Linked DNA regions of Sphaerotilus microaerophilus. Each later gene encodes a partner of the first gene's protein in a complex. Links are inferred from orthologs where the notes say so. Each region holds a gene or a part of one and is shown on either strand. Other genes may lie near its edges.

Region 1 (6,355 bases):
CGTCGTCCGGCGCATGCAGCGACACGGCCAGCGCCACCGGCAGGTCCTCACGCAGGCGGTCCATCATCGGCACGATGCCGGAGGTGGACACGGTGAGGCGGCGGCGCGACAGGCCATAGGCATGGTCGTCGAGCATCACGCGCAGCGCCGGCACGAGCGCGGCGTAGTTCTGCAGTGGCTCACCCATGCCCATCATCACCACGTTGGTGATGACGCGCGGATCGGGGCCCGGGCGCGCCGCACCAGCGCGGCGCAGGCTGCGCTCGGCATGCCAGAGCTGGGCCAGGATTTCGCCTGTCGTCAGGTTGCGGGAGAAGCCCTGGTGCCCGGTGGAGCAGAAACGGCAGCCGACTGCACAGCCGGCCTGGGAGGAGACGCACAGCGTGCCGCGGTCGTCCTCGGGAATGAACACCGCCTCGACGGCGTTGCCCGCCCCCACGTCGAACAGCCACTTGACGGTGCCGTCGGCCGAGCGGTGCTCGGAAATCACGGGCAGCGGGCGGACCTCGGCCACGCCGGCCAGCTTGGCGCGCAGCGATTTGGCGAGGTCGCTCATGCGGTCGAAATCCGCCTCGCCACGCTGGTGGACCCAGCGCATCAGCTGGACGGCGCGGAAACGCTTCTCGCCGAGCGAGTCGCAGTAGGCGGCGAGGCCGTCGAGATCGAAATCGAGGAGGTTGACCGCGGTCATGGGCAGGGATGCAGGTAGGAGCGCACTGTAACGACTTGCGCGCCCCGACCGCGCCGCTGGATCAGCGGCCCGCAGGGGCCAGGGGATTCAGCGGCTGTAGACGTTCATGCCGGGGAAGAAGAACGCCACTTCGACGGCAGCGGTTTCAGCCGCGTCGGAGCCGTGCACGGCGTTGGCGTCGATCGAGTCGGCAAAGTCGGCGCGGATGGTGCCCTTGTCGGCCTTCTTCGGGTCGGTGGCGCCCATCAGCTCACGGTTCTTCAGGATGGCGTTTTCGCCTTCCAGCACCTGGATCATCACCGGGCCGGAGATCATGAAGTTCACCAGGTCGTTGAAGAACGGGCGGGCCTTGTGCACGGCGTAGAACTGCTCGGCGTCGGCACGCGACAGCTGCACCAGCTTGGCGGCAGCGATCTTCAGGCCGGCGCCTTCAAAGCGGGCGTAGATCTGGCCGATGACGTTCTTGGCGACGGCGTCGGGCTTGATGATGGACAGGGTGCGTTCGATGGCCATGGAGAGCTCCTGAAAAAATGAAGCAAGGCGGCACCTGCCGCCTTGCAAGGCAAAGCCGTTGATTTTAGCCCGCGGCGCCGGTCAGTCCGGTGACGCTGGAGCGCCGCCACGCGCTGATGCGGTGAGCCTGGGCCCCGGACCGATCAGCGCCGACGGCCGCCGCCGCGGTTCTTGCCCTGGCCACCACCGGGACGGCCGAAGTAGGCATCGGCCCCGATGTAACCCACCGAGGTCTGCATCGGGTCGGGCTGCTTGGGCTCGCCCTTGCGGCGCGGCTCCGGGCCGGACCGGGTGTCCTGGTCGGACGGGCGGCCAAAGCCTGACACGATGCGCTTGGAGCCGGTGGCAAAGCGCCGGTCAAAGGTCTGCTCCAGCGGGTTGGGGATGCGCAGCGGGATGTCGTCGTCGTAGTCATCGCCGCGGGTCTCGCGCTGGTCACGCGGCTCGCGGGTTTGCTCGCGCGGATCGCGTGTCTGATCGCGCTCGAACTGGCCCGGCTGACCGCCATTACCGCCGCCGAACTTGCCCTGGCCCTGGCCCTTGCCGCGCTGCTTGCCCGGCCCTTGCTGGCCCTGACCCTGGCCACGGCCGCCCTGCCCGCCCTGGCCACCACCACCCTGCTGGCCCTGCTGCGCCCCCTTGGGCCCGCCGCCACCATGCTGGGCACCGCGCCCGCGGCCCTTGTCGGAGCGCTCGCCACGCTCCGGCCGCTCGCCGCGCCCGCCCGGCTCTCCACGCGCGCCCTGCTCGCCACGCGGCCCCTGGTCGTTGCCGGCCAGGCGGCGGATCTGGCGCACGTCCTCGTCATCGAGCTCGACCCAGACGCCGCGCTTGAGCCCGCGCGGCAGCACCACGGTGCCATAGCGGATGCGGATCAGCCGGCTCACCGCCATGCCCACGCTTTCGAAGAGCTTGCGCACCTCGCGGTTGCGGCCCTCGGTGATGACGACGCGGTACCAGTGGTTGGCCCCTTCGCCGCCACCATCCTCGATGGACTTGAAGGCAGCGGCCTGACCTTCGATCTCGACCCCGGTGAGCAGCTTGTCGCGCGCCACCTCGTCGAGCATGCCAAGCACACGCACGGCGTACTCGCGCTCCACGCCGAAGCGCGGGTGCATCAGCTGGTTGGCCAGGTCACCCGAGTTGGTGAACAGCAGCAGGCCCTCGGTGTTGATGTCCAGCCGGCCCACCGACAGCCACTTGCCGTTGGGCAGGCGCGGCAGATGGCGGAACACCGTCGGGCGGCCCTCCGGATCGTGGTGGGTGACCACCTCGCCCACCGGCTTGTGGTACGCCACGATGCGCGCCGGCGGCGGCGCGATGCGCACCTTGATCGGCTTGCCGGCCAGCTTGATCTGGTCACCGCGGGCGATGCGCATGCCCACGTGGGCCACCTCGCCATTGACCGTCACCTGGCCCTGCTCGATGAGCTGCTCCATGTCGCGGCGCGACCCGATGCCCGCCTGCGCCAGCACCTTGTGCAGCTTGGGCGCCTCGGGCTCGGGGCGCAGCACGCGCTTGCCCGGATCCTCGTCGGGCGCAGCCTCGCCTTCACTGTCGTAGTTGCCGGTGACAACGTCGCTGAAACGGGCCTGCGCGTCCACACGCGGCAGCGCCGGCTCGGCGGACGCGCCCTCCTCGGGGGCATCACCGAGCGTGAAGATCGCCGGCGCGGCCTCTTCGGCAGCAACGCCTTCACCGGCGGCACGCTCGCCGCCCTCGCCGCGGCGCCCACGGCGGCGGCCCCGCTCGCGGCGACGCTCGCCCTGGGCCTCACCCTGGTCGTCGCCCTGGCCTTCGGCCCGTGCACCGGCCTCTGCCACCGGGGCCGCTTCGGCAGCCACGGCCGGAACCTCCTGCGCGGCGACCGGCGCCGGCTCGGCTGCCACGACCTCCGTCACCACCGCATCGGTCGACACCTCCGCGGCGACCACCTTCTTGCGGCTGCGCGGCGCGCGCTTGGCGGGCGCGGCCGGCTCCACATCGGCCGGCGGCACGGCCGCCTCAACCGAGGCCGCGATCGGGGCCGCGATCGGGGCCTCCACAGGAGCCACCACGACCTCGGCCGCCGTCGGGGCGGCCGCCGTCTTGCGGGCCCGGCGCGGCTTGACCGGCGCCTCGGGGGCCACTTCGGGCACCGCCACGGGCTGCGGTTCGGCAGCGGCCACGGCGACCGGCTCGGCGGCCACCTCGGTGGTCGCTTCGGAGGTCGGTTCAACCTTGCGGGTCGTGCGGCGGCGCTTGGGCGCGGGCGCGGCTGCAGGAGCCTCGGCACCGGCCTGCGGATGCGGGTCTTGGGATTCGGAAGTCATGTCGTTCATGCGTGCAGCCTCAGGCTACGGAGCCCCCAGCCGCGGCATCGGGCCGCTCCTGGATGGCGGGAAGGGGAGCGTCGATGGCAGAACCATCGGCGGGGGCATCACCTGCCTCATCGGCCGGTGATGCGGAAGAAGAGCGATCCGGCGCTTCGAGCACGTCGGCAGCCGGGAGCGCCACCTCGTCCAGCAGCGAGGCCTGCTGCGGCAGGCGCTGGGCCAAGTTGGCGAGCGCCGACATGGGCGCCACGCCCGGTGCAGCCGCCATTTCGGGCAGCTGGTCCAGCGACTTCAGCCCGAGGTCGTCCAGGAACTGCCGTGTCGTGGCGTACAGCGCCGGGCGGCCCGGGGCCTCGCGGTAGCCGATCACGTCGATCCAGCCGCGGTCCTCCAACTGCTTGACGATCTGGGTGCTCACCGTCACGCCACGGATCTCCTCGATGTCGCCGCGCGTGACCGGTTGGCGATAGGCAATGATGGCCAGTGTCTCCAGCACCGCCCGCGAGTAACGCGGCGGTTTCTCGGGGTGCAGCCGGTCCAGGAAGAGGCGCATCTCGGGCCGGCTCTGGAAGCGCCAGCCTGAGGCAATATTGACCAGCTCGACGCCGCGGCCTGACCAGTCACGCACCAACTCGTCGAGCAGCATGCGCAGGGTATCCGCACCCAGCGCGCCATCGAACAGCGCCCGCATCTCGCGCAGCGGCAAGGGCTGCTGCGCGCAGATGAGCGCGGTCTCCAGGACGCGCTTCGCATCCCTCGTGTCCATCCGTTCGTCAGTCTGATGAGCCCGTCTTGCCGACAGGCGGTAATCAGGGCACAAGTCCCTGTGGTTCGATCACCCTACCGGACTCGACCCTCTCGCCACGCGGAGGTCTGAGCCGGCTCATTGCTTCGGCGGGCCATGGCAGGCTCACCGGCATCGACACCTGCCACCCGGCGCCATCCGCCTCGGGTCGGCCAGGGGCCGTCGTTTCTTGGTTCCAGCGTGCTGGGATCTGCACTCCCGCCCTGCGTGCCCGTCGGTCGGGCCGTGTGTACCAGGAGCGGTTGCGCCTCGGTGTCTTCAAATGCCCGCCCAGATCGGCTTGACCGGCGCAGACATCCTCATGCGTCACGTTTTTCCAGCATTGTAGCGGCAGCGCGCAGTACCGCCGGGCCTAGCTGCTGCCAGGCCGTCGCCAGATCGGGGGGCAGTGCGGCGGAAAAGACACGCCAGCCGCCCAGCACCGGGTGCTCGAAGGACAGTCGCGCCGCGTGCAGGGCCTGCCGCGCCAGGCCCAGCTGGGGCCGCCCACCGTAGAGCGCATCGGCCACCAGCGGGTGGCCGATGGCCGCCAGGTGCACGCGGATCTGGTGCGTGCGCCCGGTGTGCAGGCGGCAGCACCAGGCGCTGACCCAGGCGCCGGCCGATGCGCCACCACCGCCGGTGGCCAACGAACCGGCAGGCAACTCGACGCTGGCCAGGCAGTGCGCGTCGGTGCGCGCCGGCTTGCCGGCCGGGTGCACCGCCATGCGCACACGCGACACCGGGTCGCGCCCCACCGGCCGGTCGATCACCTCCAGGCCGCTGGCATGGCGCCCATGCGCCAGCGCCAGGTACTCGCGCCGCACCTCGTGCGCCGCGATCGCGCGCACCAGCGCGGTCTGTGCCACCAGCGTCTTGGCCACCACCATCAGGCCGGAGGTGTCCTTGTCCAGCCGGTGCACGATGCCCGCGCGCGGCAGCAGCGCCGCGCCAGCGTGGTGGGCCAGCAGCCCGTTGAGCAGCGTGCCGGACCAGTGGCCCGCCGCCGGGTGCACGACGAGCCCGGCCGGCTTGTCGACCACCAGCAGGTGTTCGTCCTCGAACACGATGGACAGCGGCAGCGGCTCGGCCTGGAAGGCCGTACTCTGCGCGGTGGGCCGCAGCAGCACCTCGATCACCTGCCCGACCGACACCTTGCGAGACGGCTTGGTCTGCACCAGGCCGTCGCAGCGCACCAGGCCATCGGCAATCAGTTGCTGCAGGTGGCTGCGCGAGAACTCCGGCGCCAGCGCCACCAGCCAGCCGTCCAGCCGCTGGCCGTGCTCGGTCACCTCGACGCGGGCCTGGCGTTGCTCCCCACCGTGCGCCGCCTCGCCATCGGCCGCCCCGGGCAGGCCGGCATCACCGCCCGCGGGGGAGTCCTCTCCGCCATCCTCATCCCCGCCCTCGTCAAGGGCCACACCCTCATCCAGCCCGTCCACCTCGTCGGCGACGGCGGCACGCGCCTGCCCGGGTGCGCGATCACCCGCCCCGCTCCCGGGAAGCCCTGCCCCGGCGCGCGCACTGCGCTTCATATAATCCTTCACTCGATGGGTCACAGGCGCAGCCAACCAAGGCTGCGACACAGGAAACACATGTTCAAGCTCAGTGCGGGCCTGCCCGCCCGGACCGCCGCGTGGGTGATGGCGGCGCTGCTGGCGACGCTGCTCGGCGCTTGCGCAACCGACCCCAAGAAGGGCGACGATGCCAAGGCCGTCGCCAAATTGTACGAAGAGGCCCGCGAGGAGGCCGCCGCCGGCGCCTACGACGCCGCCATCAAGCTCTATGAGCGCCTCGAAGGTCAGGCCGCTGGCACGCTGCTGGCCCAGCAGGCCCAGCTGGAGCAGGCCTACCTGCTCTACAAGCAGCAGGAGAAGGCGCGCGCGCTGTCGGTGGTCGAGCGCTTCCTCAGGCTGCACCCCACCAGCCCGGCGGCCGACTACGCGCTGTACCTGCAGGGGCTGATCAACTTCAACGACGACCTGGGCCTGTTCGGCAACCTGATCAAGCAGGACCTGTCCGAGCGCGACCAGCAGGCCTCGCGCGACGCCT
Region 2 (6,402 bases), 120 kb from region 1 along the record:
CTTGGCGCTGCGCGCGGGATCGCGGCCGCGTTCCTTGCCACGCTCGCGGCCGCGGCTGCCGAGGTGGGCCGGGCGCACCGGGCTGGCAATCAGGCGCACGAGGCGGGGCTGCGGCGGGGTGTCCAGGCGCAGCGGCTGCTGCAGCTGCACGACCTCGCGGTCCTCCAGGCAGGCGCCCAGCGCGGCTTCGAGCACCTGTGCGTCGCGCGGGGTCAGGTGCAGCAGGGTGCTGACGTGCAGTCCCTGCACCCTCGCCAGGGTGTCGCCCACCAGCCGTTCCGCGCTGGGGTTGAGGTAGCGCACGCGCAGCTGGGCGTCGATCGACAGCACGCTGTCGGTGATGGCGCGCAGCGTTGCGTCGGCCTGGCCCTGGGCGTGGGCGAGGTCGTCGCGCGCGCCCTGCAGCTCGGCGGCCCGCGTGAGCGTGAAGGCGATCACCAGCCCGGCCGTCAGCGCCATGGCGGGCAGCCACACCTGGGTGCCCACCAGCAGCGCGGCGCTGCCCAGCCAGGGCAGGGGCAGGGCCAGCAGCAGGCGCCGCCCGCGCAGGTGGCTGCGGCGCCACTGCAGCAGCAGGGCCAGCAGCAGCATCGGCAGCAGGTTGGCCGCTGCCACGACGGACTCGTCCGCCGGCACGATCAGCTGGCGGTGCTGCAGCGCGTGCAGCAGCTGGGCCTGCCACTGCACGCCGCTCCAGGCGGTGCCGGGGGCCGCGGCGGGGCTGGTCACCGGCTGGTCCAGCCCGTGTGCGGTGACGCCCACCCAGATGATGCGGCCGGACACCGCCGTGGCGGCCAGGGGGTCGCGCAGCAGCTGCAGCGCCGACAGCCGCGGCACCTCGACCTGGTGCAGCGGCTGCAGGCGTTCCTGGTGCCGGCTCCAGGCGGTGGGGTTGCCGCCGGACCGGGTGCAGGGGCTGGTGAGGGTGTTCGGGCGGGTCAGCGGATCCGGGCCGTGGACCTGGCCGGCCGCGCCGGGGTCGGCGACGCGCCACACGGCCAGGGCGAAGGTTTCCCAGCAGCGCTCGCCCAGGCCGGCCTGCAGGTGCAGGCGGCGCACCAGGCCGTCGCCATCGATCTCCGTGTCGACGTGGCCGAGCCCGCCGGCACCGGCCTGCAGCTCGGGCAGGGGCAACCCGGCACGCAGGCCGCGGCCGGCCAGCGGCTCGAAGGGAGCCACCGGCAGCACGACCCGGCCGCTGTGGCGGATCGCCTCGGCCAGGCGCCGGTCATCGGCGAGCGCACCGGCATCGCTGAACAGGATGTCATAGCCGATCGCCCGCGCGCCGCTGGCGGCGAGGCGGTCGATCAGCTCGGCATGCAGTGCGCGGGGCCAGGGCCAGCGGCCGAGGGCCTGCAGGCTGGCTTCGTCGATGGTGACGATGAGCTGTTCGTCGGCCACCACGCTGCGGTCGCGCACGCCCTGGGTGGCACGTGCCGTCAGGTCCCAGGCGAGGCGGTCCAGCCGCTCGAGCAGCGGGCTTGCCGGGCCCAGCAGCAGGGCGATCGAGGCGACGGCCACCCACCAGGGGTGGCGCACGCTCCACAGGCCCAGGCGCTGAATCCACTTCATCGCGGCGGCGCGAAGCGGGCGCAGGCCGGCGCCGGGCCGGCCCCGGTGGGCGGCAGGCTGTTCAGGTCGGTGCGGACGGTCAGGTCCTCGATGCGGTCGCCCAGGCGCCAGCGGCCCACCTCGACGTGGTGGGCCGGGCCCCAGGCCACTGGTCGGCCCGCCACTGGCCAGGAGCCCACGCGCAGGTGGTAGGTGCCGGCGGCGGGGAGCGGGAGGGCGGCCGTCTGGCCATGCCGGGGCTCGTCCAGCAGCAGCTGGGTGAAGGCGGCGTCGCGCGCCACCTGCAGGCGCACCGGGGCGCGCTCCTCGCTGCGCCAGTGCAGCCGGAGCTGGCGGTCGATGTCGATGCCCACCAGGTCGGGCGCGCCCGCGGCCAGTTCCAGCGGCTGCACGGCGCTCCAGGGGCCTTGGTCGTCACCGGCGAGGCTGGCGATGCGCCACTGGTAGCGCCCGGGCATCAGGTCGGGCAGGGCGCAGGCCAGGCCGGCGGCCGTCAGGTCGGCCAGCGGAGCGGCAAAGCCCGCCGGACCGGCGATCTGCACGCGGTACTGCATCGGAGCAGGCGCGGCGCCGGCCTCGACGGCCCCTGCGGCCGGGCGCCAGCGCAGCGTGCCGGACTGGCGCGTGACCGGCGCCAGGCTGCGCGGTGCCTGGGGCTCGGGGGGGGCGGGCTGGGTGTCGAGCAGCAGGGTGGTGTCGGCCTGCAGGCCTTCCAGGCCCTGGGCGTCGATGGCGCGCACGCGCAGCCGGTAGCGCCCGTCACGCAGGGGCGGCAGTGCCTGGCTGGGCGTGGTGCTGACGCGGTCGGCCAGCGTGGTGCCGTCCTCGCGGCCCTCGCCATCCAGTGTCGCGAGTTGTACGCGGTAGGCCTGCGCTCCGGGCAGTGCGGGCCAGTTGAGCGTTGCCGCGGCCTGTTCCCAGCGCGTGGGGATCCCGCCAAGGCGGGGGGCACCCAGCAGGGGGCGGGGCCGCAGCGGGGGCGCCTGGACCGTGGCCATCGACCCGGTGGCGCGCTCCAGCCGGACCTTGCCGCGCGGGTTGCCCAGCTCGACGGCGCCATCGAGCACCTCGCTGCGGGTGCTGTGGGCGTCGGCGGAGATGCGGAAGTCGGTGCCGCGCACGGCCGTGATGGCCGATGGGGTCTGGATCTCGAAGCGCCCGCCTTTGGCGCGCAGGGGATGCACGGCGTTCTCCAGCCGGCCGCGTTGCAGTTCGATGCGCAGCATCAGCGCGCCGTTGCCCACCGTGCCGGCCTGGGCCAGGCGCAACTCGGTGTCACTGCGCACCAGCACCTGCGAGCCGTCGGACAGCTGCAGTGCCGCGCTGGCCTGGGCCTCTGTTTTCAGCCGGGCCCCGGCGCTCAGCCGGGTACCGGCGGTGGCCGCCTGCCAGCCCAGGCCCTGGCCCAGGTCCACCTGCACCTCGCCGGTCAGCGCGCTGATCTGCACCGTGCTGCTGCTCAGCCGCAGCCAGGGGCGCGGGATGCGCAGCGTGCTGCCCGGCGGCAGGCGCCGGTCGTCGGCGATGTGGTTGTGCGCCACCAGGCGCGGCCAGTAGCTCATGTCCAGCAGGAAGCGCTCGGACAGGTTCCAGGGGTTGTCGCCCGTCTGGACGGTGTACAGGTAGTCGTCGGCCGCCTGGGCCGTCGCGCCCGCGGTGAGGTGCATCACCATCAGGAGCAACCAGGCCGGCAACGGCCGGCCACCCAGGCCAGGCACCGCCATCGGTCGGCCGGCACCGGTGGACCGGCAGGAAGCGCCGAGTCGAGTCACAACGGTCATGTTTGTCTTCTCTGCCAGTAGCAGGTGATGGCGATCGCCGGACGTGCCCGCACACGCCCGTGCCCCCGTGGGGCTCTTTGACTTCACGCCGCATCGCAGGCCCCATTCAGGACCGCGCGCCATCCGTTGGCAGCAGGGGCAGCGGGGTGGGTCAGCGGCAAACCGAGCGAGGATAGCCGCGCGGCCCCCTGCCCACCGTGCATGGAGGCATGTCCTGAAACGATAAATTGCAACTTCCCGTCACCCCGGGCGCGTCAAGGGGTGGTCCTGGCTCGCGAGGGGCCGTGCCGCGGTGCGCCAGGGGTGGCGGCACTGTCGCGCGCAGGCGACGCTCTGCGGCGCGCAGGGTCAGGCGGTGAGCCTGACGGCGCGCAGGTCCAGGCCCCCTTCGGGGCGCATGGGTGGGCACCAGAAGGTGGCGCCGCCGACGGGCCGGGTGAACTGGAACAGGGCGTCGACGATGCCGTCCTCGGCACCGGCCATGCGCGCGAGCTGGGCCTCGAAGGCATCCAGCCGGGCGGCAAAGGCGGCGAAGAGCAGGCCGCAGGCGGCGCCCTCGGCCCAGGGCATCGAGCGGCGCAGCACGAAGGCCTCGGGGTCGAAGCTCTCCTGGGCGGTGCGCTGCACGTGGGCGCTGGGCGGGACGTCGTCGAGCTCCTCGTTGTCGCTGCGACGCCGGCCGATGGCGTGGTCCTGCTCGGCGGCGGACATCGCGTCGAAGCGCGCCATCGAGTGCAGCCATTGCTGCACGGCCACGAAGCTGGCGCCGTCCAGCCCCGGCCCCGCGCCCTGCACGAAGGCGGTGGCGGGTGCGGCGTCGCCGCTCGGGTTTTCGGTGCCGTCCTCGTAGCCGGTGAGGTCGCGTCCGCCCTGGTGGCAGAAGGCAGCCAGCTCGTGTCGGGGCTCGAAGGCCATTGCCAGCCGGGCCTGCCAGGCGCGCCCGCGCAGCAGCAGCTCACCGGGCTCGCCGCCGCGCAGCCAGAGCCACAGCGCCGCCGGGCTGGCGGGCAGCTCGACGCGGGCGCCGGCCGGCGCGGTGAAGGGGCGCAGGCCCGGAACCGCCGCACCCAGCGTTGCGATCAGGCCGGCACCCAGGCCGACGACGGTGTCGCGCCCGTCGGCCTGGCCGGCCAACTGCGTGAGCGCGGCGCGCGGGTCCACGCCGGGGTGAAGCTCGAAGCTGAGGTAGCGCGCGTGCGCGGGGACCGGGTCGAGGATGCCGGCCTGGTGCAGGCTCGTGCTCTGGCTCATGCGGGGCTCCACAGGGGGAATGGCGGCGAGTGTACGGAGCCGGGCGGGCTCGGGTGGACAGGCTCCGGTGGTCGGCGAGGGCGGTTGGATCAAGCGGGCTGGTACGCCAGGCGCACGTAGATCGGCGCGAAGGCCTCGGCCTGGGTGATCTCCAGCAGGCGCTCGCGAGCGAGTTCAAGCATGGCGATGAAAGTGACCACCAACACCTGGGCGCCGCGCTCGGGCTCGAACAGCTCCTGGAACTCCACGAAGCGCCGGCCGTGCAGCGTGCGCAGCAGGATGCTCATGTGCTCGCGCACGGAGAGCTGCTCGCGCGAGATGCGGTGGTGCTGGGTCAGCCTGGCGCGCTTGAGCACCTCGGCCCAGGCCTCCTGCAGATCGGCCAGGTGGACGTCCGGGAAGCGCGGCTCCAGCGCCTGCTCCATCGTCACCTGCACGCGCAGGAAGTCGCGCCCCAGTACGGGCAGCGCGTCGAGCTGCGCGGCGGCCAGCTTGATGCGTTCGTACTCCAGCAGCCGGCGCACCAGCTCGGCACGCGGGTCCTCGGCCTCCCGACCCTCGTCGCTCTTGCGCGCGGGCAGCAGCATGCGCGACTTGATCTCGATGAGCATCGCCGCCATCAGCAGGTACTCGGCAGCGAGTTCGAGGTTGCTGCGCCGGATCTGCTCGACGTAGTCGAGGTACTGCCGGGTGACATCCGCCATCGGGATGTCGAGGATGTTGAAGTTCTGCTTGCGGATCAGGTAGAGCAGCAGGTCCAGCGGCCCCTGGAAGGCCTCCAGGAAGACTTCCAGCGCATCGGGCGGGATGTACAGGTCGGTGGGCAGCGCGAACAGCGGCTCGCCGTACAGGCGCGCCACCGCGACGTGGTCAACCACCTCGGGCAGGCCATCGGGCGCCACCGGCACCGCCGGCGGGCTGTCGGGGGCAGCCGCCATCCGGGCAGATCAGGGGGTCAGGCCTTGGTCTGGTAGACGTAGGGCTGCTGGGCGACGACCGCCTCGTCGTAGTCGGCCTGGGCGCTGCGGTCCTGCTCACGGTCCCACAGCAGGGCACGGCCTTCGCGCTGGCGGGCCTCCAGCGTCGGGTCCTTGCGCTTGAGCTCCTCGATGAACTGCGTGGTCTCGGATAGGTAGGGCTTCCAGAAGAGCGGCATGGTGCGGGCCTGAACGGGTTGCGGGAGGATTCGGGGCCTGCGCGGCGCAGGACAGCTCGCCATTTTACGGTGGCGCAGGGCGTGTGCGGGGCCGGCACAATCGCCGCCATGCACGAGATCGAACTCAAGTTCCAGGTGGCGCCGGCGGCGCTGCCCGCGTTGGCGCACTGGCTGCAGGCACGGGGCGCTGGCTGCGTGGCGATGCGGGCGCGCTACTTCGACCACCCGGATCGCCTGCTCGGCCGCGCCGGCTTTGCGCTGCGGCTGCGCCGCGAGGGCGGGCAGTGGGTGCAGACGCTCAAGGGCCGCGGCGATGGCGTGATGCAGCGCCTGGAGCACAACGCCACCGTGGCGGACCCGGGCGGTGCGCAGGCGCCCGCCCTCGACCTGGCCCGCCATGCCGACAGCCCGGCCGGGCAGGCGCTGACCGCGCTGCTGGCGGCGGCGGGCTGCGGTGTCGAGGCGCTGCAGCTGCAGTACGAGACGGACTTCGAGCGCCTGGTCTGGACCGTGCGCCACGATGGCGCCGAGATCGAGGTGGCGCTGGACCGGGGCGTCATCCGGGCCGATGGGCGCGAGCTGCCGATCGCCGAACTGGAGTTCGAGCTGCTGAGTGGCACGCCGGCGGCGCTGCTGGCCTTC

What was found.
Region 2: scpB (region 1) and NGK70_RS19150 share a complex: the UniProt entries of both Bacillus subtilis proteins name them as parts of the cohesin-like complex. The link is inferred for Sphaerotilus microaerophilus from one-to-one orthologs.

The regions. Positions count from the first base shown.
Region 1 is NZ_AP025730.1:4,360,881-4,367,235, forward strand. The notes cover bases 2,411-5,147. They hold scpB (SMC-Scp complex subunit ScpB), read right to left. Parts: upstream 4,286-5,147; coding sequence 3,536-4,285; downstream 2,411-3,535. Other genes in these bases: NGK70_RS18610 (pseudouridine synthase), read right to left, coding at 2,411-3,525; NGK70_RS18620 (RluA family pseudouridine synthase), read right to left, coding at 4,624-5,147. Outside these bases: dual-specificity RNA methyltransferase RlmN, read right to left, coding at 1-691; ndk (nucleoside-diphosphate kinase), read right to left, coding at 779-1,204; more of NGK70_RS18610, read right to left, coding at 1,348-2,410; more of NGK70_RS18620, read right to left, coding at 5,148-5,838; NGK70_RS18625 (outer membrane protein assembly factor BamD), read left to right, coding at 5,899-6,355. UniProt on the Bacillus subtilis protein: Participates in chromosomal partition during cell division. May act via the formation of a condensin-like complex containing Smc and ScpA that pull DNA away from mid-cell into both cell halves.
Region 2 is NZ_AP025730.1:4,483,798-4,490,199, reverse strand. Bases 3,619-6,402 are described here. They hold NGK70_RS19150 (segregation and condensation protein A), read right to left. Parts: upstream 5,543-6,402; coding sequence 4,694-5,542; downstream 3,619-4,693. Other genes in these bases: NGK70_RS19140 (CYTH domain-containing protein), read left to right, coding at 5,869-6,402; NGK70_RS19145 (DUF3460 family protein), read right to left, coding at 5,560-5,760; NGK70_RS19155 (Dyp-type peroxidase), read right to left, coding at 3,702-4,604. Outside these bases: NGK70_RS19165 (EAL domain-containing protein), read right to left, coding at 1-1,572; NGK70_RS19160 (FecR domain-containing protein), read right to left, coding at 1,569-3,353. UniProt on the Bacillus subtilis protein: Participates in chromosomal partition during cell division. May act via the formation of a condensin-like complex containing Smc and ScpB that pull DNA away from mid-cell into both cell halves.